DNA from 3 places in the Streptomyces sp. NPDC017943 genome. Region 1 is predicted to be linked to each of the others. Evidence: riboswitches for the same ligand, from Rfam matches in the RefSeq annotation. Region 1 holds a riboswitch; each other region holds the start of a gene.

Region 1 (9,356 bases):
CGAGACGGGGCACGCGCATGCCATCGGGCAGTGTCTGCTGTCCCAGCTCGACGAGGAGGCCCGGCGGGACCACCTCGACCGCTATCCCGTGCAGGCGCTCACGCCGTATACGGTGCGGGACAGCCACAACCTGTTGAGGCGACTGGAGCGGCTGCGGCGGATGGAGCCGGTGACCGAGCGTCAGGAGTACGCCCTCGGCGCGGTCTGCGCGGCGATCCCCCTCACCCTGGGCGCCACGGCCGCGACCGTCGCCATCTCGCTGCCGGCTCACCAGGAGCACCGTCTGCTGCCTGCGGCCCGGCAGTTGCAGTGCGAGATCGGCCGGATGCTCGGCTCGCTGGCGCTCTCTATCAGTATGTGAAAACTCACTCCTTGTGATCTGCTGTGTACGTTCAGCAAGATTCCTCCCAGTGTCAGAGGTTCGTACCCGGCCAGTCGACGGCGAATGACGGGGTTATCGATGCGCGAGTCCGTACAGGCAGAGGTCATGATGAGCTTTCTCGTGTCCGAGGAGCTCTCGTTCCGCATTCCGGTGGAATTGCGCTATGAGACCAGTGATCCCTATGCCGTCCGACTGACGTTCCACTTGCCGGGCGACGCCCCGGTCACCTGGGCTTTCGGGCGGGAGTTGCTGATCGACGGGGTCGGCCGGCCGTGCGGGGAGGGCGACGTGCGGGTCACGCCCGTCGAACCCGACGCGCTGGGCGAGGTGCTGATCCGCCTTCAGGTCGGCAGCGATCAGGCGCTGTTCCGGTCATCGACGGCCCCGCTGGTGGCCTTCCTCGACCGCACCGACAAGCTGGTGCCCCTGGGACAGGAAGGTTCCCTCGCCGACTTCGACGCCCATCTCGACGAGGCGCTGGACCGCATTCTCGCCGAACAGGGCGCCGGCTGACCGACTGTCCGCGCGGCACGGTGGAGGAACGCTTCACCGGACGCCGCCGGACGGTTGCGGGAACGTTCTTGTGAGGTGCCGTCGGGACCGAGGGCGGGGCGCCGCCGTGGATGAGGCGGGTGTCCCCCGGGCGCGCGTCAGCGCTTGCGGCGGCGGCCTCTGCCTCCACGCGCGGGTGCGGCGGCGGCCTCCGCGGCCGGCTGCGATCCCGGACGGTCCGCGGAGACCACGAGCGCCGCCAGGGCCGTGGTGACCGGCACCGAGGCGACCAGGCCGATCGAGCCGACCAGCGTGCGCACGATCTCCTCGGCGACCAGCTCGCTGTTGGCGACCGTCCCCACACTGCTCTGCGCGATCGAGAACAGCAGCAGCAACGGCAGCGCGGCACCCGCGTAGGCCAGGACGAGCGTGTTGACGACCGAGGCGATGTGGTCACGGCCGATCCGGATGCCCGCGCGGTAGAGCCCCCGCCAGCCCATCGTGGGATTGGCCTCGTGCAGTTCCCACACCGCCGAGGTCTGGGTGACCGTCACGTCGTCGAGCACACCGAGCGACCCGATGATGATCCCGGCGAGCAGCAGACCGCTCATGTCGATCGTCGGGTAGAGGCCGTGGATGAGGCCGGTGTTGTCGTCGGTGTTGCCGGTGAGGGCGGCCCAGTCGATGAACACCGAACCCAGGACGCCGATCAGCAGCAGCGAGATGAGCGTGCCCAGCACCGCCACGGAGGTCCGCGCGGACAGGCCGTGACACAGGTACAGCGCGATGAGCATGATCGCGCTCGAGCCGACCACCGCCACCAGCAGCGGATTCGAGCCCTGCAGGATCGCGGGCAGGATGAAGAAGTTCAGCACCATGAAGCTGATGGCCAGCGAGATGAGCGCCATGAGGCCCCGCAGCCGCCCGACGACCACCACGGCGACCGCGAAGATACCCGCGAGCAGGCTGAGGGGCAGCCGCCGGTCGACGTCCGTGACCGAGTACTGCAGATCCTTCGGCGCGGAGGGCTCGTAGGCGACCACGACCCCCTGGCCCTCGCTCAACTGGCGGGACTGGTCGGGCTGGATGATCTCCGTGAACGTGCGGCCCTCGTCCGGGCCGGTGTCGACGCGGATCGTCGCCCGCTTGCAGGTGCCCTCCTCCTGCTGCTTCGCGGACGAGCCCTCGGCGGTGGAGGTGTCGCCGGTGGGCGGGACGCCCTGCGCTCCGGCCTCCTTGCAGCTCACCTCCACGACCTTGGTGACCGTGGCCTGCTGCGTCTGCCGGTCGAACCCGACGCCCGTGCGCTCGTGGCCCGGCGCACCGCCCGGCCACAGCACTGCCAGGCCGATGAGTACGGCCGCCGCGAACGGGATCAGGACAGCGGCGATGACCTTGCGTAGATGCTGCGAGACGGGAGCGGCCGGGCCGTGGCTGTGCGAGTGCCCGTGCCCGCCCCCCGGAGAAGGATCGGAGCCGTGGCCGCCTCCCTGGCCGCTTCCGTGGCCGCCCCCGTGTCCGGGTCCGCCGTGCCCGTGTCCGGGTCCGCCGTGCCCGCCGCCGTCGACGCCGTCGTGGTCGGCACCATGGCCGTGTCCGCCGCCGTGGCCTGCTCCAGGACCGTTTCCGTCGCCGGGGCGGAAACCCGCGCCCTGCTCGTAACCCGGTCCCGTACCTGACCCCCGCTCAGCTCCCGGGCCCTGCCCGAAGCCACCCGACGGTCCGTGCCCCGGCCAGTCACCCTGGAGTGGCCCCGGCGGCGGCACCGCCGCAGGACCGCGTCCCCGCCCCGTGCCCGGCCCATGGCCGGAACCGGCGGCGAAGTCGTGGTCGTCTCCCCGGCCGTTGCCGTTGCCGTTGCCGTTGCCGGCGCCGGGTCCGCGGGGCGGCTCGGGCGGTGGGTAGGGGGAGCGATGCGTGGTGGTCACCCACCGATCATCGCAAGAACGAGGGGGGCCCTCTGGTCACCGCGCCAAGATTGCCGCTAGCGTGGAGTCACCTTTTGTACACGCGGGAGCTCGGAGCACCGGGCTGAGAGGGCGCTGACCTTCGTCCCAGCGATGTTTCACATGAAACATCACCGAAGTCGGGTGATGGTTCCCACGGAACGTCGGAGGACGGAAGCCGCTGCGTCGACCGCCGAACCTGTTACCGGGTAATGCCGGCGTAGGGAGTAGGTCTCATGACCAACAAGGACGCACGCACGCCTGCCTCCGTTCAGGACGCACAGTCCGAGGAGGCCGGGAAGTCCATCGGCTGGCACAAGGCGTACCTCGAGGGCAGCCGCCCCGACCTGCGCGTGCCTGTCCGGCAGGTGCACCTCACCAATGGGCGGTCGGTGACGCTGTACGACACGTCCGGCCCGTACACCGATCCACTCGTCGAGACCGACGTGCGCAGGGGTCTGGCCCCCCTGCGCGAGAACTGGATCGTCGCCCGCGGCGACACCGAGGAGTACGCGGGCCGCCCCGTCCGTCCCGAGGACGACGGCATCAAGCACACCTCGCCCCGCGGCGGCCTCCGCAACCTCGACGCCGTCTTCCCCGGGCGCCCGCGCCAGCCGCGCCGCAGCCGGGACGGCAAGGCGGTCACGCAGCTCGCCTACGCACAACGGGGCGAGATCACCCCGGAGATGGAGTACGTGGCTGTCCGGGAGAACGTGGCACCCGAGGTGGTGCGGGACGAGATCGCGGCGGGCCGCGCCGTTCTTCCGGCCAACGTCAACCACCCGGAGATCGAGCCGATGATCATCGGCAAGAGGTTCCTGGTGAAGGTCAACGCCAACATCGGCAACTCCGCGGTGACGTCCTCCATCGAGGAGGAGGTCGAGAAGATGACCTGGGCGACCCGCTGGGGTGCCGACACGGTGATGGACCTGTCCACCGGCCGCAACATCCACACCACGCGCGAGTGGGTGCTGCGCAACTCCCCCGTCCCCATCGGCACCGTGCCGCTCTACCAGGCCCTGGAGAAGGTCGACGGCCGCGCCGAGGAGCTGACGTGGGAGATCTACAAGGACACGGTCATCGAACAGGCCGAGCAGGGCGTGGACTACATGACCGTCCACGCGGGCGTGCGTCTCGCCTACGTGCCGCTCACCGCGAACCGGAAGACCGGCATCGTCTCCCGCGGCGGCTCGATCATGGCGGCCTGGTGCCTCGCGCATCACAGGGAGTCGTTCCTGTACGAGAACTTCGAGGAACTCTGCGAGATCCTCGCGGCGTACGACGTCACGTACTCGCTCGGTGACGGTCTCAGGCCCGGTTCCATCGCGGACGCCAACGACGAGGCGCAGTTCGCGGAGTTGAGGACGCTCGGGGAACTCAACCGGATCGCGAAGCGTTTCCACGTACAGACCATGATCGAGGGTCCGGGGCATGTCCCGATGCACAAGATCAAGGAGAACATCGACCTTCAGCAGGAGATCTGCGATGAAGCCCCGTTCTATACGCTCGGCCCGCTGACCACCGACGTCGCGCCGGCGTACGACCACATCACCTCCGGTATCGGCGCCGCGATGATCGCCTGGTGGGGCACGGCGATGCTGTGCTACGTCACGCCCAAGGAGCACCTGGGCCTGCCGAACCGCGACGACGTGAAGACCGGCGTCATCACGTACAAGATCGCCGCCCATGCGGCCGACCTCGCCAAGGGGCACCCGGGCGCCCAGGAGTGGGACGACGCCCTGTCCGACGCCCGCTTCGAGTTCCGGTGGGAGGACCAGTTCAACCTGGCCCTCGATCCGGACACGGCCCGGGAGTTCCACGACGAGACCCTCCCCGCGGAACCGGCCAAGACGGCCCACTTCTGCTCGATGTGCGGCCCGAAGTTCTGCAGCATGAAGATCTCGCAGGACATCCGCCGGGAGCACGGCGGCAGCCGGAGCGAGATCGAGGAGGGCATGGCGCAGAAGTCCAAGGAGTTCGCGGCGAGCGGGAACAGGGTGTACCTGCCGATCGCGGACTGAGCCGGCTCACGCAGATCCACGGTCCCTGAACAGGACAAGATCACGCGCGGTGTGATCGCAGTCCCTACCATGCCTGGCATGGGTGGGGTTGACGTGGCCAACGGAGTCGTCGGTGCCGTGCTGGGGATGCTGTGCGCGGTGCTCTTCCAGCAACCGCTGCAGGACGCCTGGTACAGGCTGCGTACTCGCTCCATGAGGGCGGTACGCAGCCTCCGGCAGCGGGAGGAGTCCGGCCCGGCGTGGCGGACCTTCTCCTTGGGCCCCCTTCACACGTCCGCCCTGATCGTGGAAGGGGACGGCGAGTCGTCCATAGCCAACGACTCCGTCTTCGTCCAGGTACTCGACGAGGAGATCCGGCTGCCCGCGGACATGGCGGGCTGGCGGGAGGAGATCGAGGCGGAGAGCGTGCGCCTGCGGGCAGAAGGCCGGACCCCCCTGTGGAACGGTTCACGCTATGCGGTCGAGTCCTTCGACGTGTCCCGGACCGCTCTCGACGAGCAGCCCGAGATCCACCTGCGGTTGCGCCCGACGGACTACTACACGTTCCTCGCGGCCCAGCAGCTCGATCGCCGGCTGGCCGACGGCACGACCCCGCGCACCCGCTATCTCGACCCGGACGATCCGCTGCGGGCCCCCGCGTTTCTGCACTGCAGTTTCGCCGTCAACATCGCGGTGGTGACCGCTGACGACATGCTGGTGGTCAGCCGTCGAAGCGACCGGGTTCGCATGGCTCCCGGCGTGTGGAACTCCTCCGTCAACGAAGGGCTGTCCCGGCACATCGACTCGTCGGGCCGAAGCGCCCCCGACCTGCACGGCGTCGCCCGGCGGGGTATGCGGGAGGAGCTTGCGATCGAGCCGAACGAGTACGCACTCGAGTTGCTGGCCTTCGTGCTGGACCTCGACAAGCGTCATTGGAGCGCCCATTTCCAGGCCAGGCTGACGGACTTGACCTGTGAGGGGCTGCAATCGCGCATGAGCCGCGGGGTCGCGGACCGATGGGAACACCAGACCATCGACTACGTGCCTTTCCGCCCTGCGCCGGTCATCAAGTACATGCTCCGTGCCGATCGCATCCATCGGTGGGCTCCACTCGCCCCCGCCCTCTTCCATCTCGCTCTGGTGCACACCTACGGGCGCACGTCGGTCGAGAGGGTGGCAGCGCAGATCGTCCGGCGCCTGGCGTGAAACCGGGACCCCGCTTCCCGTCGCCCCGGTCGTCCGGGGAGCGCGGGTCGTCGGGCGCCTGTCGGGGAGCGGGTGCCCGGGGCTAGTCCGGCTGGTGCTCCGGGCCCCCGAAGTCCGGGCTCGTGTAGTCCGGGCTGCTGAAGCTCGGCCGGGAGCCGCGGCCTCCGTCGTCCGGGCTGGAGAAGCCCGGGCGGTCGTACCCCAGGTGGGGCATGCGGCTGACCGGTGCCGAGGGCGCGGGGTGGTGGAGCGCGGCGGCCGCGCCGGGGTTGGCGAGCGCCTCCCGCAGGAACGGCAGGATGCCCCGCTCCAGCAGTGCCTCGCGCCATGCCTCCCGGGCCCGGTCGACCTCTCTGCGCAGCTCGCCGTACGGGCCCGTGTCGGCCGTCGGCTTGTTGCGCAGTGCGGTGAGCAGCAGCCCGACCGCGGCGACCAGGATGGCGACCGCGGTCACCGCGCCGAACACCCAGCCGGTGGTGAGCATGGTCCGGGCGAATCCCTGGTCGGGGTCGATCATCCGCAGGATGTAGCCGACGAGCAGGAAGATAGCGGCGGCGGTGCCGCCCAGGACGGGGGCGAGCACGGCGACGACGGCGACGGCGCCCGCGCCGGCGGTCTCGGCGGCGACCTCGCCCACGGTCGTGGCCAGCCCGGCCGCGCCCGAGCCCTCCTCGGACGAGCCCGTGTCGCGCACGGGCGCCGAGGCGGACGGGGCGGGCTGACGGAGTTCGTCGCGGAGCTTGACGTAGTGCTGGTACTCGGCCGACGCGGCGGCCGTGATGAGCGCGGTGGCGTTCAGCGCCATGGTGCGCAACTGCTCGGAGTTGAGCCGCTGTCCGACGGCGGACAGTTCCGGACGGTGTGGGGCGGAGCGCAGCGCCTCATCGAGGACCCGCTCGTACTCCTGGCGGTCCTCGCTCAGCAGGTGCTGCGGAACGCTGTTCATGTGCATCCCCCGATGCTCCGTAGGGCTTGGGGCTCGGCATGCTGACGAGCCGTCGGGCAGAAACGGAGGGGAGCCTGCTACGGATAAGCCGATGGTAGAGCGGTGACGGTGTGCGGTGACAGGGGGTTTACCGAAATTGGCCCCCCGTGGGAGGGGCCTCCGGGACGGTCGCTGTCGCCCGGTGAACGGTCAGGTGGCCAGGGGCAGTTGCTGGACCAGCAGTTTCCCGGCCATCGTCACGCCGCCGTCCATCGCGATGGCCAGCCCGTCGGCGTAGACGTGCGGACCCTCGACGACGGGGTCGGTGGCCTCCTCGTCCTCCTCGGAGCCCGCCTCGCCCAGCAGGTACGGGATCGGGCTGTGGCCGTGGACGATGCGGGTGCCGCCGTAGGTCTCGAGCAGCGAGCGCACGGCGTCGGCGCCGCCCTCGTCGCGGAAGGAGAACCGCTTGGTGAACTTGCGGAACAGGTCCCAGACCTCGTCGGCGTCGTTGCGCGTGAGCGTCTCGCGGACGGTGTCGTTGACCTCCTCGATGGAGCGGCCGTAGTCGAGGTAGGCGGTGGTGTCGGAGTGCACGAGCAGGTGCCCGTCCACCTCCTCGACGGCGTCCAGGCGGGCCATCCACTGCAGGTGGTGGTCCTGGAGGCGGTCCATGTCGGTCTTCTGGCCGCCGTTGAGCAGCCAGGCCGCCTGGAAGGTGGCGGTGCCGGCCCCGGAGTTGACGGGTGTGTCGCCGAAGCGCTTCGCGCCCAGCAGCAGCAGCTCGTGGTTGCCCATGAGCGCCTTGCAGTAGCCGCCGGCGGCGGCGGCCTCGGCGGACAGCCGCATGACCAGGTCGATCACACCGATGCCGTCCGGGCCGCGGTCGGTGAAGTCGCCCAGGAACCACAGCCGGGCGGTGCCCGCGCACCAGTTGCCGGCGGTGTCGAGCAGGCCCTTCTCCTGCAGGGCGGCCACCAGCTGGTCGAGGTAGCCGTGGACGTCGCCCACGACGTACAGCGGGCCCTGCCCGGTGGCGGCGGACTGCGGGGCTGCGGCGGCTTCGGGTTCGACGGTCACCTGGACAGTGTCACCCCGGTTCACGACCGGAAGGTCGCGCTGGGTCGGCGTGTAACCCTCCGGATACGTCTCGGCGGGCGGCGGGGTGACCTCGCCGGGGTGGACGCTGTGGACGTACGGACCGGTCTCGTGGACGTACGCGGGCACCCGGAAGTCGCGCAACGTCGCCGTCCGCTCCACCGCGGGTCCCTGACCGGCCCCCTGAGTCATCGACCCCTCCACCATCGCGCCGCATCTGCACCGCATCGGACTGCCTGGTCGTAGCGGCCCGCCGGTGTCGTGGGCCCATCATAGGAATGCGGATCGCGCCATGTGATGACCCAGGGGTGGTGAATCGGACCAAGACTCCGGTTCGCCGCGGCTTTCGCCCCGATTACGCCGTACTTCTACCACCGTGGGACCGTCCTCGCGCTTGTTCTCTTCGCGAGAACGATCCCGTCTCTCCGGGGGACCGGCCCCGTTTCCCCGGGGAGTGCGACCTTCCGTCACCCGGGAGCGGCCACCGGGGAGCGGCCACCCGGAAGCGACCGGCCGGGAGCGGCCACCCGGGAGCGGGGCCTCACGTCTCCTCGGGCGACCGCGGCGGGCTGACCGTCGTGCGCGGCGGCCGGCGCTGGGACGACGTGCGCACGATCAGCTCCGTCGGTATCACCTGCTCGACCGGCTGCTCCGACTCGACGCCCTCGATGGCGTCGATGAGGAGCTGGACGACCGCCGTGCCGATGCGCCGCGGCTTCAGGGAGAGCGTGGTGATCGGCGGTTCGGTGTTCGCGTAGACGGTGGACTCGCTGCAGCAGACGAGCAGCAGGTCCTCGGGGACGCGCAGGCCGTAGCGCCGGGCGGCGGCGAGCAGGTCGGTGCCGTTCGGGTCGAACAGTCCGTAGACGGCGTCGGGGCGGTCGGGCCGGGCGAGCAGCCGGTCGGCCGCAACGGCGCCGGCGCACGGGTCGTGCGCCGGGTAGGCCTCATAGACCGGGTCCTGGCCGACGCGCTCGCACCAGCGCAGGTACGCGGTGGTGGACAGGTGGGTGTAGGTGTCCGTGCTCGTGCCGGTCAGCAGGCCGATGCGGCGGGCGCCGGCGTCGGCCAGGTGGTCGAGGATGCCGAGCACGGCGGCCTCGTGGTCGTTGTCGACCCAGGCCGTGACGGGCAGCGCGCCGGCCGGGCGGCCGTCGGAGACGACGGGCAGACCCTGCCGGACGAGTTCGCCGACCACCGGGTCCTGGTCGGAGGGGTCGATGACGACCGTGCCGTCCAGCGCGACGTTCGACCACACGTCGTGCCGGGAGGTCGCGGGCAGGATGACGAGGGCGTAGCCGCGAGCC
Region 2 (9,356 bases), on a different contig from region 1:
ACCCAGTCGCCCATGGGGTCACCGGGCGGGTCGCCGCGCAGGGCGAGCATGTTGCGGATCCCGGCGTCCGCGTACTGGCCGATGATGTTGCGCAGGTCGGCCACCGAGTGGTCGACCGCGGTGAGGTGGGCGATCGGCGTGAGGGTGGTGTCGGAGGCGATCGCCTCGGTCGCCTTGACCGTCCCGGCGCGGGTCGAGCCGCCCGCGCCGTAGGTCACGGAGACGAAGTCGGGTGCCACGGCCTCGACCCGGCGCAGCGCGTTCCACAGGTTCCGCTCGCCCTTCGGGGTCTTGGGCGCGTAGAACTCGAACGAGTACGTCGTCTTGCCGGTCGCGAGCATGTCGCGCACGGTGCGGGCGTGGTCCGACCTGATGGATGCGGTGCCGAGGGCCATACCGGCAGGTTAGCCAGGGGCGGGCGGTCCCCCAACCGGGCACGGGATTTTGCACCTTTTGTCCACTTGTTGTCCATCCTTCTGTCCACTCCTTGGACAGAAGGACGGCTCAGGCGAAGGACGCTTCGGACGGAAGGCCGGTTCACCGCTCGCGCAGGCGCTCGGCGAACTCGGCCGCCGCGGCACCCGGGTCACCGGCCTCGGTGATCGCCCGTACGACGACGACCCGCCGGGCGCCCGCGTCCAGGACCTGGTCGAGGTTGCCGAGGTCGATGCCGCCGATGGCGAACCAGGGGCGGTCGGTGCCGAGGCCGGCCGTGTACCGGACCAGGTCCAGGCCGGGGGCGTGCCGGCCGGGCTTGGTGGGGGTCGGCCAGCAGGGGCCGGTGCAGAAGTAGTCCACGCCCTCCTGCCGGGCGGCCGCGGCGGCCTCGGACTCGGCGTGGGTGGAGCGGCCGATCAGCACGTCGTCGCCGAGGACGGCCCGGGCCGCGGGGACCGGGAGGTCGCCCTGGCCGAGGTGCAGGACGTCGGCGCCGGCGGCGTGGGCGACGTCCGCCCGGTCGTTGACCGCGAGCAGCTTGCCGTGCCGGGCGCAGGCCTCGGCGAACACCTCCAGGTGCGCCAGCTCCTCGCCCGCCTCCATGCCCTTGTCGCGCAGCTGCACGATGTCGACGCCCCCGGCGAGGACGGCGTCCAGGAACGCGGGAAGGTCGCCCTGGCGCTTGCGGGCGTCGGTGCAGAGGTAGAGCCGGGCGTCGGCGAGCCGGGCCCGGGCGGTGGTGGCGGCGGTGCCGGTCATACGAGTCCCCCTCGGTTGTCGGTGGCGCGGACCCCACCCGCCTGCCCGCGCGGAGCATGCGGGCGCCGGGGTCCGGTGGTCGGCGCGGACCGCCCCCGCCCGTACGCCGTGGGTGGGCGCGGGCGCGGCGCCCGGCCGGTGGTGCGGGCGGACACGCGCGCCTGCCCGGTGCGCGAGGGCGGGAGGCCTGTGCAGGCCGGTGCGGTCCCGTCCCAGGGGGCGGCCCCGCCCGCCGGGGTCCCGGCCGGGCGTGCGCGTCCCGTGCGGGACCGACCCGGGCACCTTACGCGCAGCCGGCCCGGGTCCGCCCGCCCCGGCCCGTGCGGGGACAGGGTCCGGATCCTCAGAGGGGCCCGTGCGCGGGCACGGCGCGGTCCCGGGCCGTGACCCCGAGGATCACGGCCCCGCACCGGGCGGCTGTCCGGATCCGGCCCCGCTCGCGCGGGGCCGGACGGCCGGCCCGTCGGATCGGGGTCAGACCGCGAGCGCCTGCGCGCGGCGCTTCACCTCCGTGCCGCGGTTCTCGCTGAGCGCCTGCGCCGGGGTGCCGGGCAGGCTGGGGTCGGGGGTGAAGAGCCACTCCAGCATCTCTTCGTCCGTGAAGCCGTCGTCCCGCAGGAGCGTCAGGGTCCCGGTGAGGCCCTTGACGACCTTGTCCCCGTCGATGAAGGCGGCGGGGACGTGCAGCGCGCGGTTCTCACCGCGGCGTACGGCGATGAGCTGGCCCTCCTTGACCAGCTGCCGCACACGCGTCACCTCGACGCCGAACTGCTCGGCGATGTCGGGGAGGGTGAGCCAGGCGGGGACGAGAGCATCGATCTTTGCGTCAATCTCGGTCACGGTGACAAGCCTGCCATCCGCCACCGACAGTCGGAAACCGGCCCGGTCCACCCGGGCGCCCCGGCCCCGTCCACCCGGGCGCTCCGACCCCGCCCACGCAGGCGCCCCGGCCCGCTCCGCCCGGGCCCGGCCCTCAGGCCGTGGCCGCCTTCATCGGCCGGGCCGGGTCCGCCAGCAGCACCCGGTTCATCGGCGTGCCCGACTCGATCAGGCGGCGGCCCTGGGCCAGGTCCCGGGGGCGGCCCACCGCCAGCAGCGCGACCAGCCGCTCGTCCCGCAGCCAGCACGCCGTCCAGGCCGGGCCGGAGGGGTCGCCCCGCCACAGCAGCGCGTCGGCGGCCGCGTGGTGCCCGGCGTACTGCACGAACCGGCCGAACTGCTCGGACCAGAAGTAGGGCACCGGGTCGTACACCGCGGGCGGCTCGCCCGAGGCCCCGCCGACGATGTTCGCGGCGACCGTGCGCGGCCCCTGCAGGGCGTTGTCCCAGTGGTGCACCAGCAGGCGCTCGCCGTAGCGGCCCGAGGGGAAGGAGGCGCAGTCGCCGACGGCGTACACGTCGGGCACGCGGGTGCGCAGGTGCGCGTCGGCGACGATCTCGCCGTGCGCGCCGAGCTCGACGCCGGACCCGGCCAGCCAGGCCGTGGCGGGGCGGGCGCCGATCCCGACGACGACCGCCTCCGCGGGCAGCCGTGAGCCGTCGTCCAGGACCACCGCGCCGGGCTCGACCCGCGCCACGCGCGCGTGGGTGCGCAGGACGGCGCCCGCGTCGGCGTACCAGCGGGCCATCGGCGCGGCGACCTCGGCGGGCAGGGCGTCGGCGAGGGGACGGCCGGCGGCCTCCACGACGGTCACCGAGCAGCCCGCCTCGCGCGCGGCCGTGGCGAACTCCGCGCCGATCCAGCCCGCGCCCACGACCACGATCTCGTGCCGGGCGGCCAGCACCGGCCGCAGCCGCTCGGCGTCGTCCAGGGTGCGCAGCAGGTGCACGCCGGGCACGCCCTGCGCGCCGGGCAGCCGGACCGGCTCGGCGCCGGTCGCGACCACCAGGACGTCGTACGGCACGGGCCCGGCCTCGGTGTCCAGCTCGTGATCGCCGGGGCGCAGGCCCAGCACCTCGCAGCCGAGGCGCAGTTCGATGCCCAGGGCCTCGAAGTCCACGTCGAAGGCGGAGCCCTCGGCCTTGCCGAGCAGGACGGCCTTGGACAACGGCGGGCGGTCGTAGGGCTGGTGGGGCTCGGCACCGATGAGGCTCACGGTGCCGGTGAAGCCCTGTTCGCGCAGGGCGACCGCGGTCTGCACCCCGGCCATGCCCGCGCCCGCCACGACCACGCGCCGCGGCGCGGACGGGCCTGGTTCCTGCGTCTGCTCGCTCACCTGATCACCATAGACACCTGACGTTCCGTCAGTCAGTGCTCCTGCGCCGTGAGCTGCTCCACAACGCTGGTGCCGCTGCCCGGCCCGGACTCCCACTCCCAGGTCTCCTCCAGCCGCACCCGGCCGTCGGGCAGCTCCACGACCGTCGAGACGCAGTGCCCCGAGGCGGTGGTGCCGTCCCGCCTGAGCTGGACGTAGCGGAAGTCGAGCCTGTCACCTTCCCGGATACCCACGAGATGCCCGCGTACGACGTCCCCGCCCGCGTAGTCGGCCCAGATCTCGCCGTCCCGCTCGTGGTAGCGGAACCGGGTGCGGGTCCCCACCTGACCGGGTGCCTGGTCGGCGACCGGGGCGAGGACGAGACCGTCGAGGGATCGGGCCATGGGGGAAGGCTCCCTTACTGCGGTGTGCGGGGTCGGGCTAGGGTGGCCAACGTAGAGCACTCGCGGGAGCCCGGGCGCACCGGGCTGAGAGGGAGGCTGGCGGCCTCCGACCGTACGAACCTGATCCGGGTCATGCCGGCGAAGGGAGGGGCTGGACGCCCATGTCGCGCACGTCCACCACATCAGACGTCCTCGTCGTCGGGGGCGGGATCATCGGCCTGGTCACGGCCTGGCGGGCCGCGCAGCGCGGGTTCGCCACGGCCGTGGTGGATCCCGAGCCCGGCGGCGGGGCCGCCCAGGTCGCCGCCGGGATGCTGGCCGCCGTCACGGAACTGCACTACGGCGAGCAGACCCTGCTGGGGCTGAACCTCGCCTCGGCCCGCCGCTACCCGGAGTTCGCGGCCGAGCTGACCGAGCTGACCGGGCACGACCTCGGCTACCGCCGCAGCGGCACCCTGGCCGTGGCCCTCGACGCCGACGACCGCGCGCACCTGCGGGAGCTGCACGCCCTCCAGCAGCAGTCGGGGCTGGACTCGCAGTGGCTGTCGGGGCGGGAGTGCCGCCGGCTGGAGCCGATGCTCGCGCCGGGGGTGCGCGGCGGGCTGCGGGTCGACGGCGACCACCAGATCGACCCCCGGCGCCTCGCCGCGGCCCTGGTCACCGCCTGTGAGCGGGCCGGGGTGGTCCTGCACCGGGCGTGGGCCGAGCGGCTCACCGTGGCGCGGGACCGGGCCGCGGGTGTGGTCACCGACGACGGGACCGTGCTGGGCGCGGGGCAGGTGGTGCTGGCCGCGGGCAGTCTCAGCGGCCGGCTCGCGGGCGTCCCGGACGAGGTGCTGCCCCCGGTGCGGCCCGTGAAGGGCCAGGTGGTGCGGCTGACCATGCCGGCGCGGCACGGGCCGTTCCTGAGCCGCACCGTGCGCGCGGTCGTGCGCGGCAGCCACGTCTACCTGGTGCCACGCGAGAGCGGCGAGCTGGTGATCGGGGCGACCAGCGAGGAGCTGGGCTGGGACACCACCGTCACCGCGGGCGGCGTCTACGAGCTGCTGCGCGACGCCCACGAGCTGGTGCCGGGCATCACCGAACTGCCGCTCACCGAGACCCGCGCCGGGCTGCGCCCCGGATCCCCGGACAACGCCCCGCTGTTCGGCCCGACGGCCCTGGACGGGCTGCTGCTGGCCACCGGGCACCACCGCAACGGCGTGCTGCTCACACCGGTGACCGGCGACGTGCTGGCGCACGCCCTGGCCACGGGCGAACTGCCCGCCGAGGCCCGCCCCTTCACCCCGGAGCGCTTCCGCGCCGTCACCGCACTCCAGGAGCAGCCCGCGTGAACATCTCCGTCAACGGCGAGCCCCGCCGCGTCCGGCCCGGCACGGCCCTCGACACGGTCGTGGCGTCCCTCACGACCTCGTCCTCGGGAGTGGCCGCCGCCCTCAACGAAACCGTCGTCCCGCGCGCGCAGTGGCCCGCCACGCCCCTGTCCGAGGGGGACCGCGTGGAAGTCCTCACCGCCGTCCAAGGAGGCTGACCATGGCCGACGATCCGTTCGTCCTCGCAGGCACGTCCTTCACCTCCCGCCTGATCATGGGGACCGGCGGGGCGCCCAGCCTGGACGTGCTGGAGCGCTCCCTGGTCGCCTCCGGCACGGAGCTGACGACCGTGGCGATGCGCCGGGTGGACGCCTCCGTGCACGGCTCGGTGCTGTCCGTCCTCGACCGGCTCGGCATCCGGGTGCTGCCCAACACGGCGGGCTGCTTCACCGCGGGCGAGGCCGTCCTCACCGCCCGCCTCGCCCGCGAGGCCCTGGGCACGGACCTGATCAAGCTGGAGGTCATCGCCGACGAGCGCACCCTGCTGCCGGACCCGATCGAGCTGCTGGACGCGGCCGAGACACTGGTCGACGACGGCTTCACGGTGCTGCCGTACACCAACGACGACCCGGTGCTCGCGCGGAAGCTGGAGGACGTGGGCTGCGCGGCGATCATGCCGCTCGGCTCGCCGATCGGGTCGGGGCTGGGCATCCGCAACCCGCACAACTTCGAGCTGATCGTGGAGCACGCGCGCGTGCCGGTGATCCTCGACGCGGGCGCCGGGACGGCCTCGGACGCGGCCCTGGCGATGGAGCTGGGGTGCGCGGGCGTGATGCTGGCCTCGGCGGTGACGCGGGCGCAGGAGCCGGTGCTGATGGCCGACGCGATGCGGCACGCCGTGGAGGCGGGCCGGCTGGCCCATCGGGCGGGCCGGATCCCGCGGCGGCACTTCGCCCGGGCGTCCTCGCCGACCGAGGGCGTGGCGGCGCTGGACCCGGAGCGTCCGGCGTTCCGGTAGGCACGTCCGTCCTTGCGGGGCACGTCACAGGTCCGCTGCAGTCCCGCCCCGAGGACGGCCGGGGGGCGGGGGCTGTCGGTCACGGCTCGTACACTCGCCTGCGTGGACACGACCCTTCAGGACCCCTTGGTCGGGCAGGTGCTCGACGGCCGGTACCGCATCGACGCGCGGATCGCGGTCGGCGGGATGGCCACGGTCTACCGGGCCGTGGACACCCGCCTCGACCGGGTCCTCGCGCTCAAGGTGATGCACCCCTCGCTCGCGGTCGACGGCTCGTTCGTCGAGCGGTTCATCCGCGAGGCGAAGTCGGTGGCCCGGCTGGCCCACCCGAACGTGGTGCAGGTCTTCGACCAGGGCACCGACGGCGCGTACGTCTACCTCGCGATGGAGTACGTGGCCGGCTGCACCCTGCGGGACGTGCTGCGCGAGCGCGGGGCGCTGCAGCCGCGTGCCGCCCTGGACATCCTGGAGCCGGTGCTGGCCGCCCTCGGGGCCGCCCACCGGGCCGGGTTCGTGCACCGCGACATGAAGCCGGAGAACGTGCTGATCGGGGACGACGGCCGGGTGAAGGTCGCCGACTTCGGCCTGGTCAGGGCCGTCGACACGGTGACCAACACCACCGGCACGGTCCTCGGCACGGTGTCGTACCTCGCTCCCGAGCAGATAGAGAACGGCACCGCCGACCCCCGCGTCGACGTCTACGCGTGCGGCGTGATGCTCTACGAGATGCTCACCGGTGACAAGCCGCACGACGGGGACTCCCCCGCCGTGATCCTCTACAAGCACCTGCACGAGGACGTCCCGCCGCCCTCGGCCGCCGTGCCGGGCCTGGCGTACGAGCTGGACGAGCTGGTCGCCTCGGCGACGGCCCGCTCCGCGGAGGTCCGCCCGTACGACGCGGTGGCCCTGCTCGCGCAGGTCCGCGACGGACGCGCCCGGCTCACCGGCGACCAGCTGGACGCGGTGCCGCCGCAGGCGCTGGCGTCGGAGCACGACAACGCCGACGACCGCACGAGCGTGATCCCGCGTGCGCTGACGACACCGCGCCCGGGCTCCTCCGGCCGGGACGGCGCGACGCCCGACGCGGAGCTGAACCGCACCAGCCGTCTGGCGTCCCCGCCGCCGCCCCCGCCGTCTCGGCGCCGGGCGGTGCCGCGCGGCCCGCTGGCGGTCGTCGTGGCCCTCCTGCTCGTGCTGGGCGTGGGCACGGGCGTCTGGTACATCAACTCCGGCCAGTTCACCGAGGTCCCGCCGCTGCTGGCGAAGACCCAGGACCAGGCCGAGGACCGGTTGCGGGACGCGGGGCTGGAGCTGGGCAAGGTCGAGCACGCCCACAGCGACACGGTCGAGCGGGGCCGGATCATCAGCAGCGACCCCCGGACCGGGACGCGCATCCGGGGGAACGACGCGGTGGGCATCACCGTCTCCGACGGCCCCGCGACCGTGCGGGTGCCCGCCCTGGCCGGCCGGAAGCTGGCCGAGGCGCGGTCCTCGCTGAAGGACGACGGGCTGGAGCCCGGCATGGTGACGCGGGCGTTCAGCGAGGACGTGCCGCGTGGCGCGGTCGTCTCCGCGGAGCCGGCGGACGGCACCAAGGTGCGCGCGGGCACGGCGGTGGCGCTCGTCGTCAGCAAGGGCAGCCCCGTCGACGTCCCGGACGTCACCGGCGAGGACCTGGCCGACGCCGAGGCGGACCTGGAGGAGGCCGGCCTCAAGGTGAAGGTCGCCGAGAAGCAGGTCACCTCCGCCGAGTTCGACAAGGGCGAGGTCGCCGGGCAGAGCCCGAAGGCCGGCGGCCGGGCGGCCGAGGGCGACACGGTGACGCTGACGGTGTCCAAGGGGCCCGAGATGGTCGAGGTCCCGGACGTGGTGGGCGACAGCGTCGACGACGCCACCCGCGAGCTGGAGGAGGCGGGCTTCCAGGTCGACGAGGACCGCGGGCTGCTCGGCCTGTTCGGCGACACCGTCGAGGGCCAGTCCGTCGAGGGCGGCGAGCGCGCGCCCAAGGGCTCGACGATCACGATCAAGATCAGGTGACGGCCGCGGGCGCGGGGCCCGCGGCCGGGACGGGGCCGCGGGCATGACACCCTGAACGGGTGATTCCTCAGCTGTCCGGCCCGTCCCGCAACCCCGTGGGCGGCCATGTCCCCGTGGCCGGCGGTCTCCACCGCGTCGGCCTGTCGTACGCCCGTGAACTGGCGGCGGAGGCCGTGCAGGTCTTCGTCGCCAACCCCCGCGGCTGGGCCACCCCGGCCGGGAACCCCCAGCAGGACGAGGCGTTCCGCGCGGCCTGCGAGGCCGGCGGGATCCCGGCGTACGTGCACGCTCCCTATCTGATCAACTTCGGCTCGCACACCGAGGCGACCGTCGAGCGGTCCGTGGAGTCGCTGCGGCACTCGCTGCGGCGCGGGCGGGCGATCGGCGCGCGGGGCGTGGTGGTCCACACGGGCAGCGCCACCGGTGGCCGGGAGCGGCCGGTGGCACTGCGGCAGGTCCGGGAGCACCTGCTGCCGCTGCTGGACGAACTGACCCACGAGGACGACCCGTTCCTGCTGCTGGAGTCGACCGCCGGCCAGGGTGCCTCGCTGTGCTCGCGGACCTGGGACTTCGGCCCGTACTTCGCGGCGCTGGACGCCCACCCGAAGCTGGGCGTGTGCCTGGACACCTGCCATGTGTTCGCCGCGGGGCACGACCTGACCGGCCCGGACGGGATGCACCGGACGCTGGACCTGCTGGTGGACACGGTCGGCGAGGGCCGGCTGAAGCTCATCCACGCCAACGACTCCAAAGACGTCGCGGGCGCGCACAAGGACCGGCACGAGAACATCGGTGTCGGCCACATCGGCGAGGACCCGTTCCGCGCGCTGATGACCCATCCGGCGACCGAGGGCGTGCCGCTGGTCATCGAGACGCCGGGCGGCAAGCAGGGGCACGCGGCGGACGTGGAGCGGCTGAAGAAGCTGCGCGACGGCTGACGCGGCCGCGCGACGGCTGCCGCGGCCGCGCGACGGCCCAAGGATGGGCGGCCGGCCGTCTCAGAGCCCGGGGCCGTCCCCCGGTTCCTCCTGGTAGGAGTAGCGCTGCTCGCGCCAGGGGTCGCCGATGTTGTGGTAGCCGCGCTCCTCCCAGAAGCCGCGCCGGTCGGCGGTCATGTACTCCACGCCGCGCACCCACTTGGGGCCCTTCCAGGCGTAGAGGTGGGGCACGATCAGCCGGACCGGGAAGCCGTG
Region 3 (9,356 bases), on a different contig from region 1:
CCTCCTCGAGGCCGAGGAGAAGATGGAGAAGGCCGTCGTGGTCGCCAAGGAGGACTTCGCCGCGATCCGCACCGGCCGTGCGCACCCGGCGATGTTCAACAAGATCGTGGCCGACTACTACGGCGCGCCGACCCCGATCAACCAGCTGGCCTCGTTCTCGGTGCCGGAGCCGCGCATGGCCGTGGTGACCCCGTTCGACAAGAGCGCGCTGCGCAACATCGAGCAGGCGATCCGCGACTCCGACCTCGGCGTCAACCCGAGCAACGACGGCAACATCATCCGTGTGGTGTTCCCCGAGCTGACCGAGGAGCGCCGCCGCGAGTACATCAAGGTCGCCAAGGGCAAGGGCGAGGACGCGAAGATCTCGATCCGCTCCGTGCGCCGCAAGGCGAAGGAAGCCATCGACAAGCTGATCAAGGACGGCGAGGTCGGCGAGGACGAGGGCCGCCGTGCGGAGAAGGAGCTCGACGACACCACCGCGAAGTACGTCGCGCAGGTGGACGAGCTCCTGAAGCACAAGGAAGCGGAGCTGCTCGAGGTCTGATGAACGACTCTTCCTGGGGGGCGCCGCCACAGGCCGGGTACTGGGGACCCACCGACCGGGGCCAGGGCCACGGGCCCGTGCAGGGCCCCGGTCATGGGTACGCCTACGGTCCCGGCCACGGACACGCCCCGGGGGCCGCTCCGGCGGGTCCCGCATACGATGCGTATGAAGCGCCTCAGACTCGCCCCATGCCCATCGTTCCCGGCGTGACCGAATCCGGCGGAAACCAGGACGACGACCGGGGGATCGCTCGGCCGAGCGGCCTCCCGGTCCGCGACGAGACCCATCCGGAGCCCATGCCCGACGCCTCGCAGCCGGCCCCCAAGCCGCAGAAGAAGAGCGCGGGTCGCGACCTGAGTGCCGCGATAGGGGTCGGGGTCGGTCTCGGAGCGGTGATCGTCGCGTCGCTGTTCATCGTGAAGGCCGTCTTCGTCGGCGTCGTCGCGGTCGCCGTCGTGGTGGGCCTGTGGGAGCTGACCAAGCGCCTCGACGAACGCAAGGGCATCCGGGCACCCCTCGTGCCGCTCGCGCTCGGCGGGGCCGCGATGGTCGTCGCCGGGTACGTCCGGGGCGCCGAGGGTGCCTGGGTCGCCATGGCGCTCACGGCGCTGGCGGTACTGGTCTGGCGCATGACGGAACCGCCGGAGAACTACCTCCGGGACGTCACAGCCGGTGTCTTCGCGGCGTTCTACGTGCCGTTCCTGGCGACGTTCGTGACGATGATGCTCACCGCGGACGACGGTCCGCAGCGGGTGCTCACCTTCCTGCTGCTCACCGTCGTCAGCGACACGGGCGCCTACGCCGTCGGCTGGCGGTTCGGCCGGCACAAGCTCGCGCCGCGCATCAGCCCCGGCAAGACCCGCGAGGGTCTGCTCGGCGCGGTCTCCTTCGCCATGGTGGCGGGCGCGCTGTGCCTGCAGTTCCTCATCGACGACGGGGCGTGGTGGCAGGGACTGGTCCTCGGCCTCGCGGTCGCCGTCAGCGCCACGCTGGGCGACCTCGGTGAGTCCATGATCAAGCGGGACCTCGGCATCAAGGACATGGGCACGCTGCTGCCGGGGCACGGCGGCATCATGGACCGGCTCGACTCGCTGCTGCCGACCGCTCCGGTGGTGTGGCTGCTGCTGGTGCTCTTCGTGGGTTCCGGCTGAGGCGAGCGGTACGACTCGGTGGGCCTCCGTCCGGCAGGGCGGGGGCCCACCGCCGTTCCGGGCGACTTCGCGGACCCGAGGTGGGACGATGCACCTGTACCTCCCGAAGGAGGCCGCCATGGCCGTCATCCGAGAGAGCATCGACGTGGACCGCCGTCCCGAGGAGGTGTACGCCTACGTCACGGACGCCCCGCGCATGCCGGAGTGGCAGCTGAGCGCCGTGTCCGCCGAGTGGCTGGACGAGGGGCCGGTGGGGGTGGGGACCCGGGTCCGGGTCAGGCGGCACGTCGGCCGCGACCGGATCGTGCCGATGACCATGGAGGTCACCGAGTACGACCCTCCGCACAGCTGGGGCATGCGCACGGTGGACGGCCCGGTCCGGGCCCGCGTGCACGGCGAGGTCGAGCCGCTCGACGAGGGGCGCCGCTCCCACGTCACGATCGACGTCGACTTCGAGGGCCACGGCATGGGCAAGGTCCTGGTCCCGCTCGTCGTCCGCGCCCAGGCCCGCAAGGAACTCCCGCGCAACGAACGGCTGCTCAAGGACCGGCTGGAGCGGCCCGGGGCGTGAGACGTCCCACGGCCCCGGCACCGCCGTGACCGCTCGCCGGGCGGGGCCGGGGACGCCCGTGCCCGGCCCTGGGCCGTCACCGGGCCGCCCGGGCCGTCCGGACCGCCCGGGCCGGCCGCCACCGGCGGTCGCCACCTGCGGATGAGTGCCCCCAGCCCGCTCGGGCCCGGCAACGGGAATCGATCTGCGACACTGGGGGAGTTATGCCTGCACCCGGAGAACTCACTTTCGTCGCCCCCCGCGGAGCCAAGAAGCCGCCGCGGCATCTCGCCGATCTCACTCCTGCCGAGCGCAAGGAGGCCGTCGCCGCGGTCGGGGAGAAGCCGTTCCGTGCCAAGCAGCTGTCGCAGCACTACTTCGCGCGGTACGCGCACGACCCGGAGCAGTGGACCGACATCCCCGCCGGCAGCCGTGACCGGCTGCGGGAGGCGCTGCTGCCCGAGCTGATGACCGTCGTGCGGCACCTGTCCACCGACGAGGGCACCACCCGCAAGACCCTGTGGCGGCTGTTCGACGGGACGCTCGTCGAGTCCGTGCTGATGCGCTACCCGGACCGGGTGACCATGTGCATCAGCTCCCAGGCCGGGTGCGGGATGAACTGCCCGTTCTGCGCGACCGGGCAGGCCGGTCTCGACCGGAACCTGTCCACCGCCGAGATCGTGCACCAGATCGTCGACGGCATGCGCGCCCTGCGGGACGGGGAGGTCCCCGGCGGTCCCGCCCGGCTCAGCAACATCGTGTTCATGGGCATGGGCGAGCCGCTCGCGAACTACAACCGGGTCGTCGGCGCCATCCGCCGCCTCACCGACCCCGAGCCGGACGGGCTCGGGCTGTCGCAGCGCGGCATCACCGTCTCCACCGTCGGCCTCGTCCCGGCCATCCACCGCTTCGCCGACGAGGGCTTCAAGTGCCGGCTGGCGATCTCCCTGCACGCCCCGGACGACGAGCTGCGCGACACGCTGGTGCCGGTCAACACCCGGTGGAAGGTGCGCGAGGTGCTGGACGCCGGGTTCGAGTACAGCGCCAGGTCCGGGCGGCGGCTGTCCATCGAGTACGCGCTGATCCGGGACATCAACGACCAGGCCTGGCGTGGTGACCGGCTCGGCCGGCTCCTTCGGGGCAAGCCGGTGCACGTCAACCTGATCCCGCTGAACCCCACGCCGGGCTCCAAGTGGACCGCCTCCCGGCCCGAGGACGAGAAGGCGTTCGTGGAGGCCATCGCCGCCCACGGTGTGCCGGTGACGATCCGGGACACCCGGGGTCAGGAGATCGACGGGGCGTGTGGTCAGCTCGCGGCCACCGAACGGTAGTCTGATCGCCGTATCCACATCTGCATATTCCGACAGGGGAGCGCCACAGCGCTGAGAGTGCGGCACGGCCGCAGACCCTCCGAACCTGGCCCAGGTCATTCTGGGTAGGGAGATCGGTCACCACTCGAGCTGTTGCGCCCTGCCCGGGACCACGGAAGTCCCGGGCAGGGCCGCGTCTTCTCCTGGTCACTCCAGGAGGAATGAAGTGAGCATCAACGCGAAGCGCCTGACGGCCGCGGTCGTCGGGCTCGGCCTGGCCGGCACGCTCGTGGCGTGCGGGTCCTCGGACGGGGGTCAGGGGTCGGGCGACTCCAGGACCGTCACGCTCGTCAGCCACGACTCGTGGGCCGCCTCCAAGGACGTCCTCGCGGCCTTCGAGAAGCAGTCCGGCTACCGGGTCAGGGTCCTGAAGGACGGCGACGCCGGGCAGGCCGTCAACAAGGCCATCCTCACCAAGGACAACCCGCAGGGCGACGTCTTCTTCGGCGTCGACAACACCCTGCTCTCCCGCGCCCTCGACAACGGCCTGTTCCAGCCGTACGAACCGAAGGGCTCGGACCGCATCGCTCCCGAGTACCGCGTCGACCGGGACGAGCACCGGGTCACCCCCGTCGACACCGGCGACGTCTGCGTCAACTACGACAAGAAGTACTTCGCCGAGCACGACCTCCGGCCGCCGCGGACCCTCGACGACCTGGCCGACCCCCGGTACAAGGACCTGCTGGTCACCGAGAACGCCTCGTCGTCCTCGCCCGGCCTCGGCTTCCTGCTCGGCACCGCCGCGAAGTACGGCGACCGGGGCTGGGAGGGCTACTGGAAGAAGCTCAAGGCCAACGGCGTGAAGGTCGTCGACGGCTGGGAGCAGGCCTACAACGAGGAGTTCTCCGGCTCGGCCGGCGGCCGGAAGGCCAAGGGCGACCGGCCGCTCGTCGTCTCCTACGCCTCCTCCCCGCCCGCCGAGGTCGTCTTCGCCGACCCGAAGCCGGACACCGCCCCGACCGGCGTCGCCGAGGGCACCTGCTTCCGGCAGGTCGAGTACGCGGGCCTGCTCGGCAACGCGCGGAACGCCGAGGGCGGCAAGGCGTTCCTCGACTTCCTCGTCGGCAAGCGGTTCCAGGAGGACATGCCGCTCAACATGTTCGTCCACCCGGTGCGCGAGGACGCCCAGGTGCCGCCGGAGTTCGAGAAGTACGGGCCGCAGGCGAAGGACCCGCAGACCATGGACCCGGCGAAGATCGCCGACCACCGTGACCAGTGGGTCAAGTCGTGGACCTCGCTCGTACTGAAGTAGCCGCCCGCAGGCGGGGCGCGGCGGCACGGTTCGGTCTGCTGGCCGTGCCCGTCGCGTTCTTCGCGGTCTTCTTCGCCTACCCCGTCGCCGCGATCGTCGCGCGCGGTCTGAAGACCGGCGGGGCCTGGCACCCGGCGCGGATCGGGGAGGTGCTCGGGCAGTCCGACGTGCGGCACGTGCTGTGGTTCACCACCTGGCAGGCGCTCGTCTCCACCGCGCTCACGCTGCTGATCGCGCTCCCCGGCGCGTACGTCTTCGCGCGCTTCGACTTCCCGGGCAAGCAGGTGCTGCGGGCGGTGGTGACCGTGCCGTTCGTGCTGCCGACGGTCGTCGTCGGGACGGCGTTCCTGGCGCTGGCCGGGCGCGGCGGGCTGCTCGACGAGCTGTGGGGCGTGCGGCTGGACACCACGGTGTGGGCGATCCTGCTCGCCCACGTCTTCTTCAACTACGCCGTCGTCGTGCGGACGGTGGGCGGGCTCTGGGCGCAGCTCGACCCGCGGCAGGAGGAGGCCGCGCGGATGCTCGGCGCCTCCCCGGCGACCGCCTGGCGGAAGGTGACCCTGCCCGCCCTCGCCCCGGCGGTGGCCGCCGCCGCGTTGATGGTCTTCCTGTTCACCTTCACCTCCTTCGGTGTCGTCCAGATCCTCGGCGGGCCCACCTTCTCCACCCTGGAGGTGGAGATCTACCGGCAGACGTCCGAGATCTTCGACCTGTCCACGGCGGCCGTGCTCACCCTGATCCAGTTCGCCGCGGTGGGCGCGGTCCTCGCCCTGCACGCCTGGACGGTGCGGCGGCGGGAGACGGCCCTGCGGCTCGTGGACGCGGCGGTGACCGCGCGCCGCCCGCGCGGGGCCGGGCAGTGGTCGCTGCTGGCCGGGGCGCTGGCCACCGTCGCCGTACTGATCGTGCTGCCGCTGGCCGTGCTGGTGCAGCGCTCCCTCGGCACCCCCGGGTTCGGCTACTACCGGGCGCTGACCCGCCAGGACGGCGGCATGTTCCTGGTCCCGCCGATCGAGGCGGTCGGCAACTCGCTGTCCTACGCCGTCGCCGCCACCGCCATCGCCGTGCTGGTCGGTTCGCTGGCCGCCGGCGCGCTGACCCGCCGGGACGCCGGGCGGTTCGTGCGCGGCTTCGACGCGCTGCTGATGCTGCCGCTCGGGGTGTCCGCGGTGACCGTCGGCTTCGGGTTCCTGATCTCCCTCGACGAGCCGCCGCTGGACCTGCGGTCCTCGTGGATCCTGGTGCCGCTCGCGCAGGCGCTGGTCGGGGTGCCGTTCGTGGTGCGCACCATGCTGCCGGTGCTGCGGGCGGTGGACGTGCGGCTGCGGGAGGCGGCCTCGGTGCTGGGGGCCTCGCCGTGGCGGGTGTGGCGGGAGGTGGACCTGCCCATCGTGCGGCGGGCCCTGCTGATCGCGGCCGGCTTCGCCTTCGCCGTCTCCCTCGGGGAGTTCGGGGCGACGGTCTTCATCGCGCGGCCCGACAACCCGACCCTGCCGGTGGCGGTGGCGCGACTGCTGGGACGGCCCGGTGACCTCAACTACGGCCAGGCGATGGCCCTTTCGACGATTCTGATGGTGGTGTGCGCCGTGGCCCTGCTGGTGCTGGAGAGGCTGCGCACCGATCGGACCGGGGAGTTCTGATGCTGCTGGCTCTGCACGAGGCGACGGTCCGTTTCGGCGGGCGGGCCGTGCTGGACGCGGTCGGCCTGGGGGTCGCCGAGCACGAGGTCGTGTGCGTGCTCGGGCCCAGCGGCAGCGGCAAGTCGACGCTGCTGAGGGCGGTCGCCGGGTTGCAGCCGCTGGACGCCGGGCGGATCCTGCTCGACGGGCGGGACCAGGCGGGGGTGCCGGCGCACCGGCGGGGCGTCGGGCTGATGTTCCAGGACCACCAGCTGTTCCCGCAGCGGGACGTCGGTGGGAACGTGGCGTTCGGTCTGCGGATGCACGGTGTGTCGAAGGCGCAGCAGGCCGAGCGGGTAAGGGAGTTGCTCGACCTCGTCGGTCTGCCGGGCGCGGCCCGGCGGTCCGTTGCCGCGCTGTCCGGCGGGGAGCAGCAGCGGGTGGCCCTGGCCCGGGCGCTGGCGCCCAACCCCCGGCTGCTGATGCTGGACGAGCCGCTGGGGCAGCTCGACCGGTCGCTCCGCGAGCGGCTCGTCGTCGAACTGAGGGAGCTGTTCGGCCGGTTGGGCACGACCGTGCTCGCCGTGACGCACGACCAGGGGGAGGCCTTCGCGCTGGCCGACCGGGTCGTGGTGATGCGGGACGGGCGGATCGCCCAGTCCGGTACGCCGCTGGAGGTGTGGCAGCGGCCGGCCGACGCGTTCGTGGCCCGCTTCCTGGGCTTCGAGAACGTCGTCGCGGCCACCGTCGGCGCCGAGGCCGCCGACACGCCGTGGGGCAAGGTGCCGGTGCCGCCGGACGCACCGCAGGGCAGCCGGACGCTGCTGGTGCGGCCCGCCGGTGTGCGGCTGGTGCCCGCCGGCCAGGGCCTGCCCTGCACGGTGGCCGCCCGTACCTTCCGGGGGACCCATGTCGCCGTCCACCTCCAGCCCGAGGACGCCCCGCGTCTGGAGGCGGCGTGCGCGCTGCGGGCGGCGCCCGCCGTGGGGGAGCGGGTCGGGGTGGAGTTCGACGGGGCGGAAATCGTGGTGCTCGACTGAACGCCGGCGCCTAGGGTCGTGGGCATGACGCCACTTCCGCACGAGCGCTACTGCGACGAAATCGCCTGTCAGGTGGGCCTGTTGAGGTCGGTGGTGACCTCCGGTACCGACCTGTCCGCCGCCGTGCCGACCTGTCCCGACTGGTCGCTGGAGGACCTGGTGCGGCACACCGGAGGCGCCCTGCGCTGGGCGGAGCTGCTGGTGCGCACCCGGGCCGAGGACGACGTCCCCGAGGAGCGGGTGCAGGGCGGCGGCGGACCCGGGCCGGCGGGGGACACCGCCGCGCTGGACGCCTGGCTGGCGGAATCCGGGGAGCGGCTCGTCGCCACCCTGCGCGAGGCCGGGCCCGACGCCAAGGTCTGGGGCTGGGCGGGGATCCTCACCTCGGGGTTCTGGGCCCGTCGCATGACCCACGAGATCACGGTGCACCGGGCGGACGCGGCCCTCGCGGCCGGGCTGCCCTACGAGGTCGCCCCCGACGTGGCGGCCGACGCGATCGACGAGTGGCTGGAGATCCTGCGCCACGCTCAGCGGACGCAGCCGGACGACCAGGTGGCCGACCTGCGCGGCGGAGGCCGGAGCATCCATCTGCACGCCACCGACACCGGGCCGGAGCTGAACGCCGAGTGGCTGATCGAACTCGCCGGGGACGGCGTCCGCTGGCGTCGGGGCCACGCGAAGGCCACGGTCGCCCTGCGCGGGCCCCTCACCTCCGTGCTGCTGGCCTTCTACCGCCGGCTTCCGCTCGACACACCGGAGGTGGAGGTGCTCGGCGACCGGGCGCTGCTGGAGTTCTGGCTGGAGCGGGCGAGCTTCCGCTGAACGGGCCGTGGCCCGCCCCCGGTCGGGGACGGGCCACGGCGTCGCGGTCTGCGGGCGTCAGCTGTCGCTCTTGGCCCGGCGGCGCATGCCGAGGAACACCGCGCCACCACCCACGACGACCAGGGCCGCCGCGATGCCGGCGATGAGGCCGGTGTGGGAGTCGGCGCCGGTCTCGGCGAGGTTGGACTCACCGGCCGGGGCGGGCGCGTTGCCCGCGGGCACGGGGCTGTCGCTCTCCGAGGGGTTCGGAGCCGGAGCCTCGGACTCCTCGGCCGGCTTCGAGGGGGAGGCCGACGGGGCCGACGGGCTCGGAGTGGCCGTGGCCGGCGTGGTCGCCGGGGGCTTCTCCTCCTCCTTCTTGCAGGCGGTGGCCGGGGTCACGAGGTTGGGCTCGATGTCCTCGTCGACGTAGGAAGCCGCCTTGACGTGGATGCGGTACTCGGCGTTCGGCTTCCACTCCTCGGCGAAGGTGATCGTGGTGCCCTTGCGGGTGCCCTTGACCACCTGCTCGCCGACCTTCTTCGCGTCGGCGCCGTTGTTCTGCAGGTACACGGTGACCGTGGCCGGTATGCCGGCGGGGTCGACGTCGGTGACGGCGATGACGCCCTTGTCACCGTCGCACTTGGCCTCGGCCGAGAACTCGTTGATGTTGCAGGCCAGCGCGTTGCCGGCGGCGCCGAACGCGAGCGTGGCGGAGGCCGAGACGACACCGAGGACACGCACGGTGCGTGCGCGGCGCGGGGACGTACGGCGGGATACGGACAGAACTGCCACGTTTGTCCTTTACAGGGTGCGTAAAGAGGGGGGTGGTGGGCGGTGTTGACTGAGCATCAGCACCACCGGGAGGCTCACAGGTCTATAAGCGGCTCATCAGCAGTGTCAACGCATATGCCACGTGCGGGGACCGGCTTTGCCTTCTTATTAACCGCCCAGACGTTTCAACGCCTCGGGTGCCTCCTCGATCCGCTCCACCAGAGCGATCCGCGACTCCATCGAGCGGCCCTCGGC

What was found. Region 1 has a riboswitch for thiamine pyrophosphate ahead of thiC (phosphomethylpyrimidine synthase ThiC). Riboswitches for the same ligand answer to the same signal wherever they lie in the genome.
Region 2: it holds a riboswitch for thiamine pyrophosphate, as region 1 does, so the genes downstream of both, thiO (glycine oxidase ThiO) here and thiC (phosphomethylpyrimidine synthase ThiC) in region 1, are expected to answer to the same signal.
Region 3: it holds a riboswitch for thiamine pyrophosphate, as region 1 does, so the genes downstream of both, ACH4C6_RS00440 (thiamine ABC transporter substrate binding subunit) here and thiC (phosphomethylpyrimidine synthase ThiC) in region 1, are expected to answer to the same signal.

The regions. Positions count from the first base shown of each region.
Region 1 covers NZ_JBIRHH010000004.1:570,688-580,043, forward strand. The annotation lists gene ACH4C6_RS16190 (IclR family transcriptional regulator) at 1-361, shown strand, start outside; gene ACH4C6_RS16195 (SsgA family sporulation/cell division regulator) at 461-895, shown strand; gene ACH4C6_RS16200 (YibE/F family protein) at 1,033-2,640, opposite strand; TPP riboswitch at 2,875-3,064, shown strand; gene thiC (phosphomethylpyrimidine synthase ThiC) at 3,057-4,841, shown strand; gene ACH4C6_RS16210 (hypothetical protein) at 4,920-6,026, shown strand; gene ACH4C6_RS16215 (hypothetical protein) at 6,109-6,978, opposite strand; gene ACH4C6_RS16220 (metallophosphoesterase family protein) at 7,162-8,256, opposite strand; gene ACH4C6_RS16225 (LacI family DNA-binding transcriptional regulator) at 8,591-9,356, opposite strand, start outside.
Region 2 covers NZ_JBIRHH010000009.1:3,578-12,933, forward strand. The annotation lists gene metF (methylenetetrahydrofolate reductase [NAD(P)H]) at 1-395, opposite strand, end outside; gene thiE (thiamine phosphate synthase) at 538-1,197, opposite strand; gene ACH4C6_RS26810 (Rv2175c family DNA-binding protein) at 1,672-2,037, opposite strand; gene ACH4C6_RS26815 (NAD(P)/FAD-dependent oxidoreductase) at 2,171-3,412, opposite strand; gene ACH4C6_RS26820 (hypothetical protein) at 3,445-3,795, opposite strand; TPP riboswitch at 3,848-3,959, shown strand; gene thiO (glycine oxidase ThiO) at 3,957-5,129, shown strand; gene thiS (sulfur carrier protein ThiS) at 5,126-5,326, shown strand; gene ACH4C6_RS26835 (thiazole synthase) at 5,329-6,126, shown strand; gene pknB (Stk1 family PASTA domain-containing Ser/Thr kinase) at 6,229-8,163, shown strand; gene ACH4C6_RS26845 (deoxyribonuclease IV) at 8,223-9,101, shown strand; gene ACH4C6_RS26850 (sulfite oxidase-like oxidoreductase) at 9,162-9,356, opposite strand, start outside.
Region 3 covers NZ_JBIRHH010000001.1:110,840-120,195, reverse strand. The annotation lists gene frr (ribosome recycling factor) at 1-544, shown strand, start outside; gene ACH4C6_RS00455 (phosphatidate cytidylyltransferase) at 544-1,695, shown strand; gene ACH4C6_RS00450 (SRPBCC family protein) at 1,814-2,266, shown strand; gene rlmN (23S rRNA (adenine(2503)-C(2))-methyltransferase RlmN) at 2,470-3,576, shown strand; TPP riboswitch at 3,601-3,705, shown strand; gene ACH4C6_RS00440 (thiamine ABC transporter substrate binding subunit) at 3,782-4,867, shown strand; gene ACH4C6_RS00435 (ABC transporter permease) at 4,843-6,507, shown strand; gene ACH4C6_RS00430 (ABC transporter ATP-binding protein) at 6,507-7,526, shown strand; gene ACH4C6_RS00425 (maleylpyruvate isomerase family mycothiol-dependent enzyme) at 7,551-8,348, shown strand; gene ACH4C6_RS00420 (LAETG motif-containing sortase-dependent surface protein) at 8,406-9,122, opposite strand; gene ACH4C6_RS00415 (LOG family protein) at 9,270-9,356, opposite strand, start outside.